Regions from separate parts of the Anaerospora sp. genome, predicted to be linked through region 3. Evidence: riboswitches for the same ligand, from Rfam matches in the RefSeq annotation. Region 3 holds a riboswitch; each other region holds the start of a gene.
The links. A riboswitch is a leader RNA that binds a small molecule or an ion and turns the genes downstream of it on or off. The one in region 3 is predicted to bind cobalamin.

Region 1 (5,334 bases), on a different contig from region 3:
TCATACGTTTTATATTTTAGAATAACAACGGGAATGTTGCTACTCTCCAAGATAGGAATCAGCTTTTCATGGAGCCCCTGCATCGCAATAACAAGATCAGGCTGCAGGGAAACTACCTTCTCAACATTAACATTGTACACAAATCCTACTTCAGGAACAGCTTGCAGCTTCTCTGCCTCAATACCAACCTTAGCAGTTGAGGTAGGGCGGCCAACTGCCTTCCCGTCTACGGCATATAGCAGTTCGAGAAAGGAAGGTGACAATACTACCACTCTCTCCGGCTTTTTAGCCAAAGAGACCGTGCGTCCCATATCATCTTTTATAGTCAGATAAGCCGGTTGCCCACTTTTCCCCGGCGAGCTCTGATTTGGCTGTCCGCCGCAGCCTGCGACCAAAAAGGTAAGCAGTATCAAGGTTGCTATCATCCTGAAACCCATACTTAATTTCAAGGCTGTAGCACCTCCCTTTGTCTAAACTTTGTTCCTGCGCGTTAAAATCGTAGATAAATAATTAATCTTTTGGTCACCAATATCCTGCAAATTATGTATAACTTGCTCATCTTCAAGTCCGCAGCGGCTAATCATTACCGCATTTTCAGCTAATCCATGATGCTGAAGTTTTTCTATCACTTCGCCGGAGTTTTTATAGACCTTCATGATGACGGCATTATCAGCCATCTCTAGGGCCTTTTCCAATTTGGCTTCATCAATCGTCGCCGGAATAATACTCAAAATATCGTTTCCTTCAACAATTGGATAGCCCAATTTGCTCGCAATTGCACAAAAAGCAGTAACTCCCGGAATCGTTTCAATCGGGTAACCGCAGTTTTCCAGTAATCGGAAAACATAAATATAAGTGCTGTAAAACATGGGATCACCTAGCGTGAGGAATACAACCTTTTTACCGGCAGCGAGCAGCTCGCTAATCGTATTTTTGTTATTTTCCCAGGCTGTGGCAAGCGTCTCATCATGAGAAACCATCGGAAAAACTAATTTTACAATCTCTACGTTCTCTTTTAAAAAGGGCTTCGCAATTTCCAGAGCAACGCTATCTTCCTTTTTCTCTGTTTTAGGCGCAATAATAATATCTGCCTCGCGAATTACATTAATTGCTTTGACTGTTAAAAGTTCGGGATCGCCGGGTCCAACACCTACACCATAAAATATTCCAGACATAATTACCTCCGTTAGCCAAATGTGTTTTATTTTTCTATTTTCAGCGATTCTCCCAAAAGCACATAAACAGTCTCAAGCCCCCTTCGGAGCCTGAGACTGTTGGGAAAGTGCAATATTGGTTTTACTAGAACAGGACGGATTATAATCCGTAAATCGCATCCCGTACATGCTGTACATAAATATCTTGGAACAAAGGATTTTCCCCTAAGCCATGAATGTATGTCTTTACCTTGAAGCCATCTTTAATGAAGGTACTTTTCCAGGAGTCATCTTCATCACCGGCCATATCATTATTCGCATGATCACCGGCAACCAGCATCAAGGGCATTAATGTAATTTCTTTATAGTTGCTTTCTTCCAATGCCTTTTGAACATCTTCCAGGTTTGGATGATCTGTTTCTTCAACAACACCAACCAAAACATTCAAACCTGCAGCTTTAAAGCGGTCTTGCAGAGCTGCATATGCAGGATTATGTTGATGAGGCGATCCATGTCCCATAAAGACAACTACGCGATCAGGCATCTGCAGCACAGGCAATTGATGTCTCAATGCGTCAGTAGCAATAGCAAAGTCATCAGGCTTGCCATTTTCACCGTTGAAGAACAGCACAGGACGTCCTACAACGAGTCTATCAAAAGCTTTGCTGTATTTGGATACAACAGCAATAACTTTTTTGTCATATTCTTCACCAGGAGTTAAATGAGTAGTTTGAATTACTACTTCTTTGAAACCTTCTTTTTGCAGCTTGTCCAAAGCTTGTTCAAGGCTGTCTATTTGGATCTTTTCATTTTCGCCGATCCGTTTTACTACAATTTTGGAAGTAAATGCACGGCGCACTTCGTAGTCAGGAAAGTTCTTCTGGATTTTGTTTTCCACACTCTCAATATTTGCTTTGCGGGAGTCAGGGAAAGTCGTACCAAAACTAACAACTACAATTGCTTTTTTAGTGTCTCCTGCTGCACTTGCAGCTTCTACACGGGAAGCGCCGAATAATCCGGTTACTGCTAGACTTCCGACCATCATTACACCTAAACAGGCTTTCATCCAATTACGCATCTGACCGCACTCCTTTACCACGTATGTTTGTCCAGATTTCACCCATGAACATCCAAATAAACCTGCGTCGAATGCACCCCAATCAACAAGAAAACCTCCCAATTACTGGGAGGTTAGATATGCATAGCAAAAGCTGTTTGCACATTAATCCCCTTCCCATCGCTCGTGGGTGTAAACGGTGATTGTCAAATAGGCAGTTCTCCTGACTCTGGCTCATTGCTTACCCAAACCTTCCCAAGACAAATGTCCCAGTGGTATAACTTGGGTTTGCTCCCCATTACAGTGGCGGGACCGCGCCGGCATCACACCGGTCTTCCCTATTAAGCCCCAAAGGGCACCTACTTCAACGATGTTCAATTAGTTTTCATTATACTCACCGATTTCAGTAATGTCAATAAACTTATTGCAAACTATACCATTGCTTTACAAATTCCGGCATTTTATGGCATACAACAATTTCCTATTTATTTCTTATAGAGTTCTTAAGCTCTTTAGCAAGTTCAATCATTTTAGTGAAGTTTAAGCGTAAATAAAAATCCACAAAGGTTCCACGGGATTTTAAAATAGGAACCCGCTCTAATTCTAGAGGATCACTATTATGATTTACTCTACCAAAATCGACAGTAAATGCTGCCTTGTATCCAGCTGCCGTAACAGCGTCTTTTACTTGTTGATTGTAAGAGCCTCCGGGATACGCCAGATAATGCACCGGATCACCCAGCCGCCACTCAATGCCTTCCTTGGATTTTACAAGCTGATGCTTCGCTTCTTCCGGCGAAACTTCAGCAAGCGGCACATGACTAAGCGTATGTGAGCCAAACTGAAAACCAGACTGCCGCATTTCCTTCACCTGATCCCAGTTCATATACCACGAGTCGTGTCCAACAACATCCGTAATTAAAAATATAATTGCAGTAAAACCGTATTTTTTCATGATGGGGTAAGCATTTGTATAATTATCGGCATAACCATCATCAAAGGTGATCAACACAGGCTTTGGCGGCAGGCTCCCCTTCTGGTAAAGGTAGGCAAACAATTGGTCTGCCGTTATTGCCGTATATCCTTTATCAGCTAAATATGCCATCTGCCTGTCAAAATTTTTAACGCTCAGCGCTAACGGATTATTAGCGTTATCTTCAACCTGATGATAATTCAATACTGGAATACCCGCTGATACATCATCGGGGGCATTGTAAAAATAACTGCCTGCTATAAGAAAACCTGCGATACACAGCAATAGAAAATAAAGTATCTTCTTTTTCAAGTCGTCACCTCATGTGATAATTATCCCGGTCACTGCCTGTAGAATAAGATCGGGCAACCAAAATAGGAATGTTTCTTTGATAAATAATACGCCATTTAACAATAAACAGCAATAGAACTTCAGCGTTATTTCGTCGGACAACCTATTTAATAAGGGGATCAGCTACTGCATAGCTGATCCCCTGGAGCTAATTCGTTATTTAATTTTTGTTTGCTGAGCCATCTGCCTGCTCTTCTGATTGATTTTTTCGATAATTTGCTCCATGTAAGTTGTACTTCCTGACATAATATCCTGCAGTGATTTACTTTTAAACTGCAACAGATCTAATCTGGTGTTGTAGCCGATTGCCTCAGTCATCATAAGATATTCATCTGAGATGTCGGTAGGAATACCGAGCTTCACAATTTCTTGTTTTAACCGACCTGTTTCTTTTAAAAGCTCAGCCCCACTCATTTCTTGCAAAGAGTAACCTAACTCCTCCCATAGTTCGACAGGCTTATAGATTGAGTACTCATATTTCATAAAATTAACAACAAAGTTTTCTTCAGCCTTAAATCCATACTTAGCTGCGTTTTCCATCCACTCGGTCTCAGGAAACATACCGGGAGGGTTAACAATGACCGTATCAGGATTAGATTCTTGAATAATGCGCATATCTTCCCGGAATACTTCTTCCAGTGTAACCCCTTCTACCACCGGGCAGGGATAAATCAAAGATAAGCCTACACGGCAGTTATTCTTAGCCGCAGAGGATGCCAGCTTAATGCAATTAATGGTATCCACAATATCCTTACTCCGGACGCCCTTATTCATCACCTTTTCGTTAATAAGGTCATGCCCTGTTTCTCCCCCCATAAATACCGCTCTCAACCCTGCTTTAATCATTATGTAATATGCGTCGTATAATGCGGGTGTCACTTTTGCAGCTCTGGAAAACATAGAAAAATTAATATTCAAGTTTCGTTTCAGTATTTCCTCAGCAATTTTTTTACCATGTTCAACGGGAGTTTCGGAGCTGCTAAAACGAAAGAAGGAAATACCTTGCCGGGCCATTTCTTCAATTTCGTCGACAATTTCTTCGATAGGGCGCGATTGATACGTACTATTTTGTCTGGTATGAGAGCAAAAGTTGCATTTGTTCCAAGAGCAGCCAAAGCCGTCAACTAGTGTATGGAAAAAGATTTTACCCTGCAAATCTTCGTTTCGGTATTTGGGGGTCGCAAATACATTCTTAGTTAGGCAACACACTGTGCTATAGGTCCCCGTTTTTATTAACTTAGATACACTAATTTCTGTGTGAAAAGCTTTTAAAAATTCACCTTTATCCTTACTTTTTTGACGCAGCATCAACATTTTTTCCAATGCTTCTTCTCCTGGGCCCATGATTGCAATATCAAAGAACTCATCCAATAAAATATGTTCTCCATAAACTTTCACCTGCGGGCCACCAGCGATAATAATTGTATCGGGGCACGCTTCTTTGACCTTGGTGGCTAGCAGTTTACTCCATACAAATGCATCACCATACCATACCTTGATTCCTAGAAAATTAGCCTTACTCTTTTTGATCTCCTGGATAATATCATTAATTCGTTTGTTCATAAATTCCCGGCGGTAGTAGAGTGATAGCGACTGTAATGGCCATGTAAGCAGCATAACCATTACCCATAAAGATTTTATCTTCTTATTGTAGATTTTCATTTGCAAACCAACCATAAACTGCAGTAATTTCAAGCACCACTGTGGTACTCCTTTCGTCATAGCAGTAACACGTTGATCGTCAACTACCTCAACCGTATGACCTCTATCCGCTAAATAAGTTCTGAGAACTGCTAGGC
Region 2 (5,334 bases), on a different contig from region 3:
GTGAATCCGCAAAGTTGGTTACCCCGATTTTCAGAGTCTTGGTGTCAGCTTCCTTCTTACTACCGCCGCCGCACCCCGCTATAAAGACCGCAGCCAGACATATTATCATAAGTACCAAAGATAACTTTTTTAATTTTTTCAAGTGATCGCATCCTTTCCATCTGTGTTTAATTAATTTGATCGCTGAGGGTCCATGATATCGCGCAGGCTGTCTCCCCATAAATTAAAAATTGTTACTACTATCAGAATTGCAGCCCCCGGATAAAGCATCAGCCAGGGAGCTGTTTGAATATGCTGCCTTCCCTCATTGAGCATCAATCCCCATTCCGGCATAGGCGGCTGTGCGCCAAAACCCAAAAAGGACAACCCGGCTAATTCCATGATCATTGTGCCGATATCCATTGCCGCGGTGACAACAATCGTTGGCAGGATATTAGGTAAGATATGGCGCCAGAGAATATGGATCGGTCTTGACCCGCTTGTTACCGCCGCAGCAATGAAGTCACGCTGACGCAGCTTCAGCGTGAGACTGCGCCCCAAACGGGCGTACTTAGTCCAGCTCACCGCTGCCAATGCTAAAATTGCATTAACGATATTGCCTCCCAGCATGCCGGCAATAGCAATAGCCAGCACAATGCCCGGAAAAGCCAGCATCATATCGACAATACGCATAAGCACAGTATCAACCTTGCCACCCATGTACCCTGCCACTACGCCGATAAAAGTTCCCACTACCGTTATAACGGCAACCAGCGACAGCGTCATCATCAGCGAAGTACGCGCCCCATAAATAATACGAGACAAACAATCCCGCCCAAGCTTATCCGTTCCGAATAGGTGGTCGTCAGAAGGAGCCTGCAAGGACTGCCGCATTACCGCATCAAACGGATCGTAAGGAGCCAGCCAGGGTGCAAAAACTGCAAAGCTAAGAATTAAGAGTACCAAAAATGTATAAAGACAAAATAAAAATTTATCCTTTGTCAAATTCCTCACTCAGCGCCCCCCTTTCTTCAGCCGCGGGTCAAGATACGTATAGGACATATCGACAAGCAGATTAATTCCCATATACAAAACAGCAATCCAGAGTACAAAACCCTGTACGAGAGGATAATCACGCATCTCAATGGCATGTACGGCCATTTTGCCAAGTCCGGGCCAGGAGAAGACCATCTCAATAACAGCCACGCCGCCCAGCAGCCAGCCAATTTGCAGGCCGAGAAGCGTAATTAACGGCAGGCATGCATTCGGCAGCACATGGCGCCAGAGAATTTTGTACATGGGAAATCCCCGTGTCCGTGCACCAGTGATATAGTCCTGTCCCAGTTCCTCTAAAACCGCTGTACGCACCTGCCGAGTATATTTAGCAGCCATTGCAATGGCCAGCGTCAGTGTAGGAAGTACCATCCTGTCAAATGATACTTCTCCGCCTGCTATCGGGAACAATCTCAGCTTCAGTCCCAAGACATACAACAAAATAAGCCCTACCCAAAAGCTCGGCATGGATACGCCTAAAAATGAGATCCCGCGAATCAGATAATCCAGCGGCCGGTTTCGATAAACTGCCGCCAATATCCCTCCCGGAACTGAGATCAGAAGCATCGTCACCGTAGCTGAGGCTGCGAGCGCCATCGTTCCCGGCAGACTTTGCCAGAGACGGTCTGCTACCGGCATTTTTGCCGAATACGACATGCCCATGTCTCCCTGCAGAACCCCTGAGAGCCAACGGAGATACTGTACGTGAAACGGCTTGTCCAGTCCCAGCTGTGCCCTCGTCTCTGCAATCGTTTCCTCTGAAACAATGGTATCCGCTACCTCCAGCAACATCTCTACCGGATCACCCGGTGACAGAAACATCAATGAAAATGTAAGCAGACTGACACCAAAAAGAGTAATAACCATCTGCAGCAATCGATGCACAAGCTCTTTTCCCTTCAAATCATCCTCTCCTCCTTTAAAAAAAATAAAAAATCCGCATAGAATCGTCTTCTTAACAAAAAGAACGGATTCTATGCGGATTTAGGCATGCTGCCCTATATTAAAGCACATTGCGGCCAGAGGTTAAGCAAACGCCAGCGCATACTTGTACCCACATATCCATCTCCTTATCTCGCGTAAGTCAACAATGAATCTTATTATAAGCAGGCTTTCTGGCTCATAGATCATCGCCTTTGCTTCCGTCTTCCCAAAGTTTCCTTCAGTGACATTTTTGAAGCAGGCTCCCTATTTACAGCTGCGGGACAGCACGGGATTTTCACCCGTTTTCCTCTCATCGTTCAACAGCAAATGCTGCCGACACTTATAACGTCTATCAATATGAAATTGTATTATAGATATCATTTATGCTAATTTCATTCATTTCTATTAACCATCAACACAAATGATTATTTGGTACATACTATCATTAAAGGTGATTATTGTCAAATAAAATGCTGGTATTTATCATTTTTTCTGAATTATATTAATAAAATGTCATTTTTTTATTACTTATACCAAGTTTGATGCAAAAGCTGAATTCCATGATCAATTTTCGTAGTGTTTATTCCTCCGAATCCAAGCATGATCAGCCTCTGCCTAGTATCGCTCTCCGTATGGGAAATGTAGGTTTTAGACAATGGGAACAGCCTGATATTTTTTGCAAGAGCCTGCTTAATAAGTTCCTCTTCCGAAAATACGCTGTTTAGCAGCTCCAAAACCACATGAAGACCTGCGCCCTGCCCAATGATGACAGCTTGATCGCCAAAATGACGGTTAACAGCCTGCACAAGCACTTCATGCTTTTTCTTATAAACAGTTCGCATTTTGCGCAAATGGCGTTCCCAGTGCCCCCGCACCATAAATTTGGCTAATACCCGCTGCTCCAATAAAGAAGCGCTACTGGCACTTTCATTAAACAAGTTGCGATATCTGTCTAGCATTCGTTTCGGCAACACCATATAGCTTACTCTAAGCGCAGGCGACAGAACTTTGGAGAATGTGCCGATATAAACGATATTCGCTTCTGGATGAAGGCCTTGCAGTGCTGGAATCGGGCTGCCCTGGTACCTAAGTTCGCTGTCATAGTCATCTTCAATAATGACTCCGCCTACAGACTCTGCCCAGTCAATTAACTTTAACCTGTTCGCAACAGGCATAATATGCCCAAGAGGAAATTGATGCGACGGGGTTACATAAACCACCGTACTTTTAGAAGACCATAAGGCCTTTAGATCAAGTCCGTCTGTACATACCGGAACAGGTGTAATTGCAAATGAATGATTTTGAAAGACTGACCGGGGAATAAAATGCCCTGGTTCCTCAACCGCCAACAAAGAATGATCGGATCTTAATACCGGCATAATAATTGCGAGACTATCTTGAAGGCCGGAACAGATGATGACTTGCTCCGTTTCACAAATCACTCCGCGTGAGCGAGCAAGGTAGCTGCGAATCTCATTACGTAAGGCAAACTCCCCCTGCGGACTGCCATAAACAGCAAATTGCCGGGGATCTTCCTGCAGGCATTCAACTAACAGCTTTCGCCATATTGAAATAGGAAAGCTCTCCGGCGAGAGGCTGGCTGGATGAAAATCATAGCTGTATGGAGACTGTTTCTGCAACACTTTTTCTTGCAGGTTAGCGGTATGATGAGGTAACGGCTGTGCAAATTCCGAGTCTAACAAGGAAACATAATAACCGCTCTTCGGTTTACTGTAAACATAGCCTTCTGCAAGTAATTGCTGATACGCATATTCCACGGTATTGTGGCTTACAGACAACTCACTGCATAAATTGCGAATTGACGGCAGTTTGCTATGAGGCTGCAAGTCCCTTGCTGCTATTTGATTTTTAATCAAATTATAAATTTTAATATGCAAAGGCTGATCCTGTTTATTATCTAAGACAACCATTACTTTTTCACCTCATGATGCTCATCTACTGCCAGTATAGCCACTAAAAAGCCCTTCGTCAAACTGTCCTGGTTTTTTTATCGCGAATTGCCCCTTTAACCAAGGGTAGATTCCAGTTATACTATCACTATCTGAATAAATGAAAGGGTGTATCACTATGCTTAATGAAAAACTCTTGTCCATTCTTGCTCACCCCGTAGATGGAGCTATATCCATTGTAACAAACGGTACTGACGGCCCTCATCTTGTTAATACCTGGAATAGCTATATAACCGTTACCAGCGAAGATAAGCTGCTAATTCCGGCTTCCGGCTTTGTCAAAACACAGCGAAATCTTAGCTTGAACAACGATGCTACCCTTTCGATTGCCAGCAGAGAAATTGAAGGTTATAGAGGAAAAGGTACAGGCTTTATTGTCAAGGGAACCACCCGGTTCATAACCTCGGGTGAAGAATTCGACCAAATGAAGGAAAAATTCTCATGGATTCGGGCAGTATTGGAAGTAACGGTTGTCTCAGCGAAACAAATGCTGTAAGGTAATATCTGATAGAAAATAGGCCAAGCACTGCCAAAAGCAGTACTTGGCCTATTTTTTATTTGCTCCTCGCCCTGCCCTTATCGTTCCCTTGACAACAAAATAGAGAAATACTATCATTATCTGGTATACCAGATACTTAGCACAATACGCAATTGAAATGAGCAAGGAGATGTTTTTATAATGGCAGCAGCAAAACCAGACTACAAACGCTTTGGCTTTATCCCTCAGCGTCAGCAGGGCCTGCTCCTCATGCGCCTGCGCAATCAAGCAGGTGACATGACTGCAGACGGATTACGCAATTTAGCCGATCTGGCTGAGAAATATGGTAATGGTCAGGTACACTTAACACTTCGCCAGGGAATTGAAATCCCTAATGTTAAGGAGGCGCTGTTTGAGCAGGCACTGCAGGCTATAACGGACGCAGGCTTATCTCCTGCCGTATGCGGCCTGCGCGTTCGTCCTGTTGTTACCTGCCCAGGCAACGCAACCTGTCCTTATGGACTAATTGATACAAAGGTTTTAGCCAAAACCTTAGATGAGCAATTTGTTGGACGCGATTTGCCTGCCAAGACAAAATTCGCAATCAGCGGCTGCGCAAACTCCTGTACAAAGCCTCAAGCTCACGATGTAGGCTTTAGGGGTGCCTCCGAACCGGTGCTGGAACAAAACCTTTGTGTCAGCTGTGGTGCCTGCGTCCGCCGCTGTCCGGCAAAAGCAATGAAATTGGAAAACAAAGCTTTAAGTATTGATTACGAAAAGTGCTTAGCCTGCGGCGTCTGTACTCGCCTTTGTCCCAAGAAGGCGCTCAAAACTGGCCAAACAGGCTATCACATTTTTGTGGGTGGTAAAGGCGGCCGTTACTCCAATGAAGGGGCGCTGCTGACAAAATTCATCGCTGAAGAGAAGCTG
Region 3 (5,334 bases):
GCCACAATGCGTATATGGGGGCATTTCTTTTCAATAATATAGCGCAATGCCTGACGTTCCAGTTGTTCATCATCTGCAATCATTAGCGTAACCATGACAAAGTTCTCCCCTGCTTTAGCGTTTTACGAATGATAACATAAGGGAAGATACATATAAACATTTGTGCCTTCACCAAGCTTGCTATCAATATTTAGTCCATACTGGCTGCCGAAATAATGTTGGATCCGCTTATGCACATTAATTACACCAATACCTGTGGAATGGCCTTGTGTGACCGTTCTTCTTTCCGCTCTGAGCATGTTACGAATCCGTTCCGGCGCCACACCAACACCTGTATCGGACACAACAATTGTTACCCTCTCGCCCTCTGACTTGCCGGAAATATGGATACACCCGCCGTCTTTCTTAGGCTCGATACCGTGAATAATAGCATTTTCCACTAAGGGCTGCAGGCTGAGTGCAGGTATGGCCACCGTCAGCAGCTGTGGGTCAATCTCAATTATTGCTTGAATTCGATCGCCAAAACGAGCTTTTTGAATAGTCAAATAATCATTGATATACTTAATCTCGTCTTCAACTGTTCTAAGCTCCTCAATATCCCTCAGGTTATTGCGCAGCAAGTCAGAAAGAGAGTACACAATTTCCTGGGTTTGGTTTGCCCCTTCCAGTAAGGCCAGGCGGGCAATTGTGTTTAGCGTATTGAATAAAAAATGAGGGTTTACTTGCGATTGGAGTGCTTTCAGTTCACTTGCCCGAAGCAGGCTCTCTAAATCAGCCTTTTCCTTCATTTCTGCCATTAACTGCTTTTGGGCAATATTTGCTACTCCCATTTCCACGATATAATTGGACATGATATAAATCAAATCAGCTGCAGCCTTCAATTTGTTTTCCGGTATGATTTCAACTATATCGAATAACTCAGATAAGGTAGCCTCATCCATTGCATAAGGTGCTAACCGGCGAAACATTTCCTGTTTGGCATCGAAATCTTCTTGCGGCAAAACGACCTGTCCAGCTAAAAATGCTCCAAGATATTCGTTCTGCACAATAATAGGTGCAGCCAGGTCGGTAAGCCCGCCGTGACAGTGATAAACGAAAGGCCGGTGCAACTCTACTGCTTTTCTGCCGCCCCGATCGTCGCAGGCCATACAACGAACAAAGCCTTCCGGATGAGAGCGGACAAAGGTGCAAAACTTGGTAAAGTTACTTGGCTTAGTAATAGGCTTGCCATCGGGATCAACTATGACAGCCGCCAAACCGGTAGCTTCAGAAAACTTATCCTGAATTTCCTGCAGCACTTGCGTATTGACAATTTCACCTAAAGAAAACTTGGTATAAAATTGCACAAAATCCCCCCCACACATAAAAACAATAGGAATAAATAGGACTTTATTGCTCGTGTAAGGGGAATTATTGGCTACCTCCCATCCCAGTTCCTGCGTACAGCAATAAATCAATATTTGACGGCAAATAACTAATATTCAAAATGTTCTTTTCATATTGCCGCCAATTGAGAAGGTTCAGGCTGACTGAGAACAAAATCAGAAAGTCTTGCCGTATGATAAATGGCAAAAATCATCGTTTTTAGCATGGAAATCATCAATATCGCTCCCGTACCTTCACCAAGGGCCATATTGGCCCGAATGGGCACATCGTCTACCAAAATATTGCCTAGTAAAAGAGCATAGGCCATTCCCGGTTCCTTTGACAGATGGGAGGGAACAGCAAAATTTTCCGCAGTATTATGAATTCTGGCAGCACAGGCATAGGCTACTGCCGTAATAAAGCCATCAATAACAAAAGGCACCTGCTGTTTGGCACACTCAACCATCCCCGCACAGATTGCTACAATATCAAAGCCTCCAACTGACCGTAAAACATCTTCAACGGACCGGAATTGGGGCTTATGACGCTCAACGCCTTTTGCTACAACAATGCGTTTTCTTTTCAGTACCTCGCTGGTACCACCTGCTCCAGAGCCGACGACAAATTCGGGCAGTATGCCTGTAAGTCCATGCAGGACTGCTGAGGACGTAGTCGTATTGCCAATTCCCATTTCACCAAACGAAATCAAATTTACGCCTTCTTTGGCAGCACCCGCAACCGCCTCAGAGCCAGCGTTCCAGGCTGCTGAGAATTCCTCTGCCGACATTGCTTCTTCTTTCATAAAATTTTTTGTCCCGAAAGCAGCTTTGCGATTCAGGCCTGCTGCCTTTTGATGATTAATTCCTACATCGATAACGGTGTAGGGAATAGTATTAGCCTGGCAGAAACAACTTATCGTGGCCTTACCGTCAACCATGTTTTGTGCTTGTAAATAGGTAATTTCCGCTGGATAACTGACTACCCCTTCCTCCACTACTCCGTTATCTGCTGCAAAAATAAAATGATGAGGCTTAATTTCCTGATGCATGGTACCCCAGGCCAGCAGGATTTTACGGATATGTTTTTCTAACAACCCTAAGCTTTCCGTTGGTTTTGCCGCACCATTAATCAGTTCTTCTACCCTTGCCTGATAGTCCATTCTTTTCTCCCCCTATTTTTCATTTCCCAGTAAAAAAAGCCTAACCCCAAAAGGGCTAGGCTTTTTACAAATCCTATCCTTCTGGCATTCCTTCTTTCGCGGAAGGTTAATGACAGCCAAACAGGCAGGTCTCCTGGCTTACAGATCATCAGAATCCTGCGCCTTCCCGGATTTAACGGTGGCATTAGCAGGCTTTCCTTCCTGATTACAGTGGCGCGACCGCGTCGTTTACGGACGATACGTCCTTCGAACTTCCCTATTCTCCTCTTTTCGCTAAAGAGGCACCTGTTTAGTGGCATATGTAGTTGTAAGTATCGTACCATTTCTATCTATGAGACCGTTCTCCTATCGCATTTTTGCGCTTAGCAATATGTTAAAGCATTTGGTAAAAAAAATGCTATTCCTGATATTATTCAGTTCGACGACAGGCTTACCCCGGCTAGACAGCCGCTAGATTTGTTAAGCTGTAGGATTAAATTGCCAATCTGCTGCCAAGTGCGGCATTCCAGCTTGTACCGCTCAACATACAATGGTATCCTGTGGACAACACTATTTTTACGAAGGGACTATCGTATGAATAAAATACACGAATATTTTATGACTCCCATCAGCATTTTAGGTACAGGCTGTCTTGGACAGATTACTACCTATATCAAGCCTATGGCCTGCAGGAAAGCCCTTGTGGTTAGTGATAAGGCATTGGTAGACATCGGATTGATTAACGGTCTCCTTGAACTGTTGTCTAACGCGGGGATTTTTTATGTCATTTATGATAATGTCTCCCCTAATCCTACCGTGCAGCAGGTCAATTACGGTTTGAAGCTGTTTCGTGACAATGGCTGTGATTTTTTACTGTCTTTCGGCGGCGGTTCTCCCCATGACTGTGCCAAGGCAATTGCCCTGCTTGCAACAAATGGCGGAGCTATCAGCAATTATGAAGGCTTAAATAAATCAAAAAAGCCTGCAGCCCCCCTTATTGCCATCAACACCACCTCCGGTACAGGCAGTGAGTTAACCCGCTTCTGTGTAATTACCGATGAGGAAAGACATATTAAAATGACAATTAATGACTGGCATGTTACTCCCTGCATTGCTGTAAACGATGCCGAACTGATGACTGCAATGCCGCCCGGCCTTACTGCCGCCACAGGCATGGACGCCCTGACCCACGCCGTTGAGGCTTATGTATCAACAAATGCAACACCGGTCACTGACTGCAAAGCCCTAAAAGCAATCGAGCTAATCAACCGAAATCTATTCACAGCTTATCAAGACGGTAACAATCTTGAAGCCAGGGAAATGATGACCTTTGCCGAATACTTGGCCGGTATTGCCTTTAATAATGCCAGTCTGGGCTATGTACATGCTCTTGCCCACCAACTGGGCGGCTTTTACAACTTGCCCCATGGTTTATGTAATGCAATTTTATTGCCGGCAGTGATGAAATATAATCTGCCATGCGCTATCGATAAATACACTGACATTGCCCGGGCTATGGGTATTGTCACTAACGGGCTGACAGCTGAGGAAAGCGCCATGTTAGCAGTTAATAGGGTTCGTAAACTGAGCCAAAGCCTTGGTTTGCCTCAAAAGCTCAGTGAAGTACGCGGTTTTAAAGCGGAAGATATCCCGCTCCTGGCTGCCAATGCCCTGCTTGACATCTGCTGCCTGACTAATCCCCGCCAGGGAACGCAGGAGGAAGTAGAGGAAATTTACCGGTCGCTGCTATAAACAATAGTAGAAAGGGTAGCTTACACGAAGTAAGCCACCCTTTCTACCTATATGTCACACAAAAAGGGGACAGTCCCCCTTTTTTTATTTATAACTTGCGATTGGCTTAGCCCCTTCGATCTCCAGCCAGCTCCAAAATAACATTTTCTTTACCCGTATTACCATAGAAGGATAGTCTGCTTTAGGCTGGATATTAGGAGCATAGAATACAGTAATATCTTCAATGCTAACCCGGTTATATTGGTCAGGCTCGGTGGGCGGCCCCAATGTTATCACCGGCAGATAACTGCCGGTGATATGCTGGGTAGAGCAGGCACAGCCGCCCATTGCAGGCTCAAGCTTCAAACTGACAACAACAGAGCCCGACCGCTTATTGATATACTGTGCCGCTGCCTGTTCAACGATAAACATGCCCTTCACGCTCCAGGCTTTAATCCCAAGGTCCGATAAATAGCCGCTAAATCCTGTAATAAAGCCGCCCTTATCACAGACTCCTTCCCATGGAGCATTTCACTTGCGGTAAAGGCTGTTACTTCCTGCAGCAAACCGTCTGCTGCTGCAATTACTTTTTCTATCCCGCCCTGCTGATAAGCTGGTAAAAGCACTTCATTAAACAGCCTGCTATCCTCAGGCTGATATTCAAAAACTGACCGCCAAAGCTTCAGCCAATCTGCCTCTTTGCAACCTAATTCGTGCAATACCTGTACTTTACCACTGCCAATCGAGATTAAAAGAGCAGACAGATATACACGAAACGCCGTATTAAGCTGCTTCTTGGTCACTTTCTTTTCCACTGCCGTCCTGGACAAACGAATGCCACTTTGCCCTTTAACGCCAAATATTGTTGCAAATAGTTCATCCATTCCGGCAGCAGCTATAAATAAGACGCGTCTTTGCTGCTCATTGCCGGATTGCTGGCCCCCCCTGCTCAAGTACCGTTGCGTATACCGGCCGACAAGACGGTAATAGGGTCCTTTCATCCCTGCAAACAGATCATGAATGACGGTTACAATAGGGATGACGATCACCTCTTTACTATACTATTCCTTTACTTTTGGCCTCTGCCAGCAAAGTTTCTC

Region 1: another riboswitch for cobalamin. It lies ahead of RTR76_RS14535 (sirohydrochlorin cobaltochelatase); the one in region 3 lies ahead of RTR76_RS06680 (nicotinate-nucleotide--dimethylbenzimidazole phosphoribosyltransferase).
Region 2: another riboswitch for cobalamin. It lies ahead of nikB (nickel ABC transporter permease); the one in region 3 lies ahead of RTR76_RS06680 (nicotinate-nucleotide--dimethylbenzimidazole phosphoribosyltransferase).

What each region holds. Positions count from the first base shown of each region.
Region 1 is NZ_DALZUO010000019.1:24,270-29,603, forward strand. Features, by position in the region: gene RTR76_RS14525 (ABC transporter substrate-binding protein) at 1-449, opposite strand, end outside; gene cobI (precorrin-2 C(20)-methyltransferase) at 471-1,175, opposite strand; gene RTR76_RS14535 (sirohydrochlorin cobaltochelatase) at 1,315-2,232, opposite strand; cobalamin riboswitch at 2,407-2,589, opposite strand; gene RTR76_RS14540 (polysaccharide deacetylase family protein) at 2,693-3,496, opposite strand; gene RTR76_RS14545 (B12-binding domain-containing radical SAM protein) at 3,692-5,334, opposite strand, start outside.
Region 2 is NZ_DALZUO010000008.1:133,623-138,956, forward strand. Features, by position in the region: gene RTR76_RS09130 (ABC transporter substrate-binding protein) at 1-142, opposite strand, end outside; gene nikC (nickel transporter permease) at 172-993, opposite strand; gene nikB (nickel ABC transporter permease) at 994-1,935, opposite strand; cobalamin riboswitch at 2,120-2,315, opposite strand; gene RTR76_RS09145 (PLP-dependent aminotransferase family protein) at 2,481-3,887, opposite strand; gene RTR76_RS09150 (pyridoxamine 5'-phosphate oxidase family protein) at 4,045-4,422, shown strand; gene RTR76_RS09155 (4Fe-4S binding protein) at 4,606-5,334, shown strand, end outside.
Region 3 is NZ_DALZUO010000005.1:137,219-142,552, reverse strand. Features, by position in the region: gene RTR76_RS06690 (response regulator) at 1-95, opposite strand, end outside; gene RTR76_RS06685 (PocR ligand-binding domain-containing protein) at 123-1,346, opposite strand; gene RTR76_RS06680 (nicotinate-nucleotide--dimethylbenzimidazole phosphoribosyltransferase) at 1,496-2,524, opposite strand; cobalamin riboswitch at 2,630-2,828, opposite strand; gene RTR76_RS06675 (iron-containing alcohol dehydrogenase) at 3,098-4,255, shown strand; gene RTR76_RS06670 (CC/Se motif family (seleno)protein) at 4,340-4,666, opposite strand; gene RTR76_RS06665 (hypothetical protein) at 4,672-5,283, opposite strand; gene RTR76_RS06660 (acetyl-CoA hydrolase/transferase C-terminal domain-containing protein) at 5,291-5,334, opposite strand, start outside.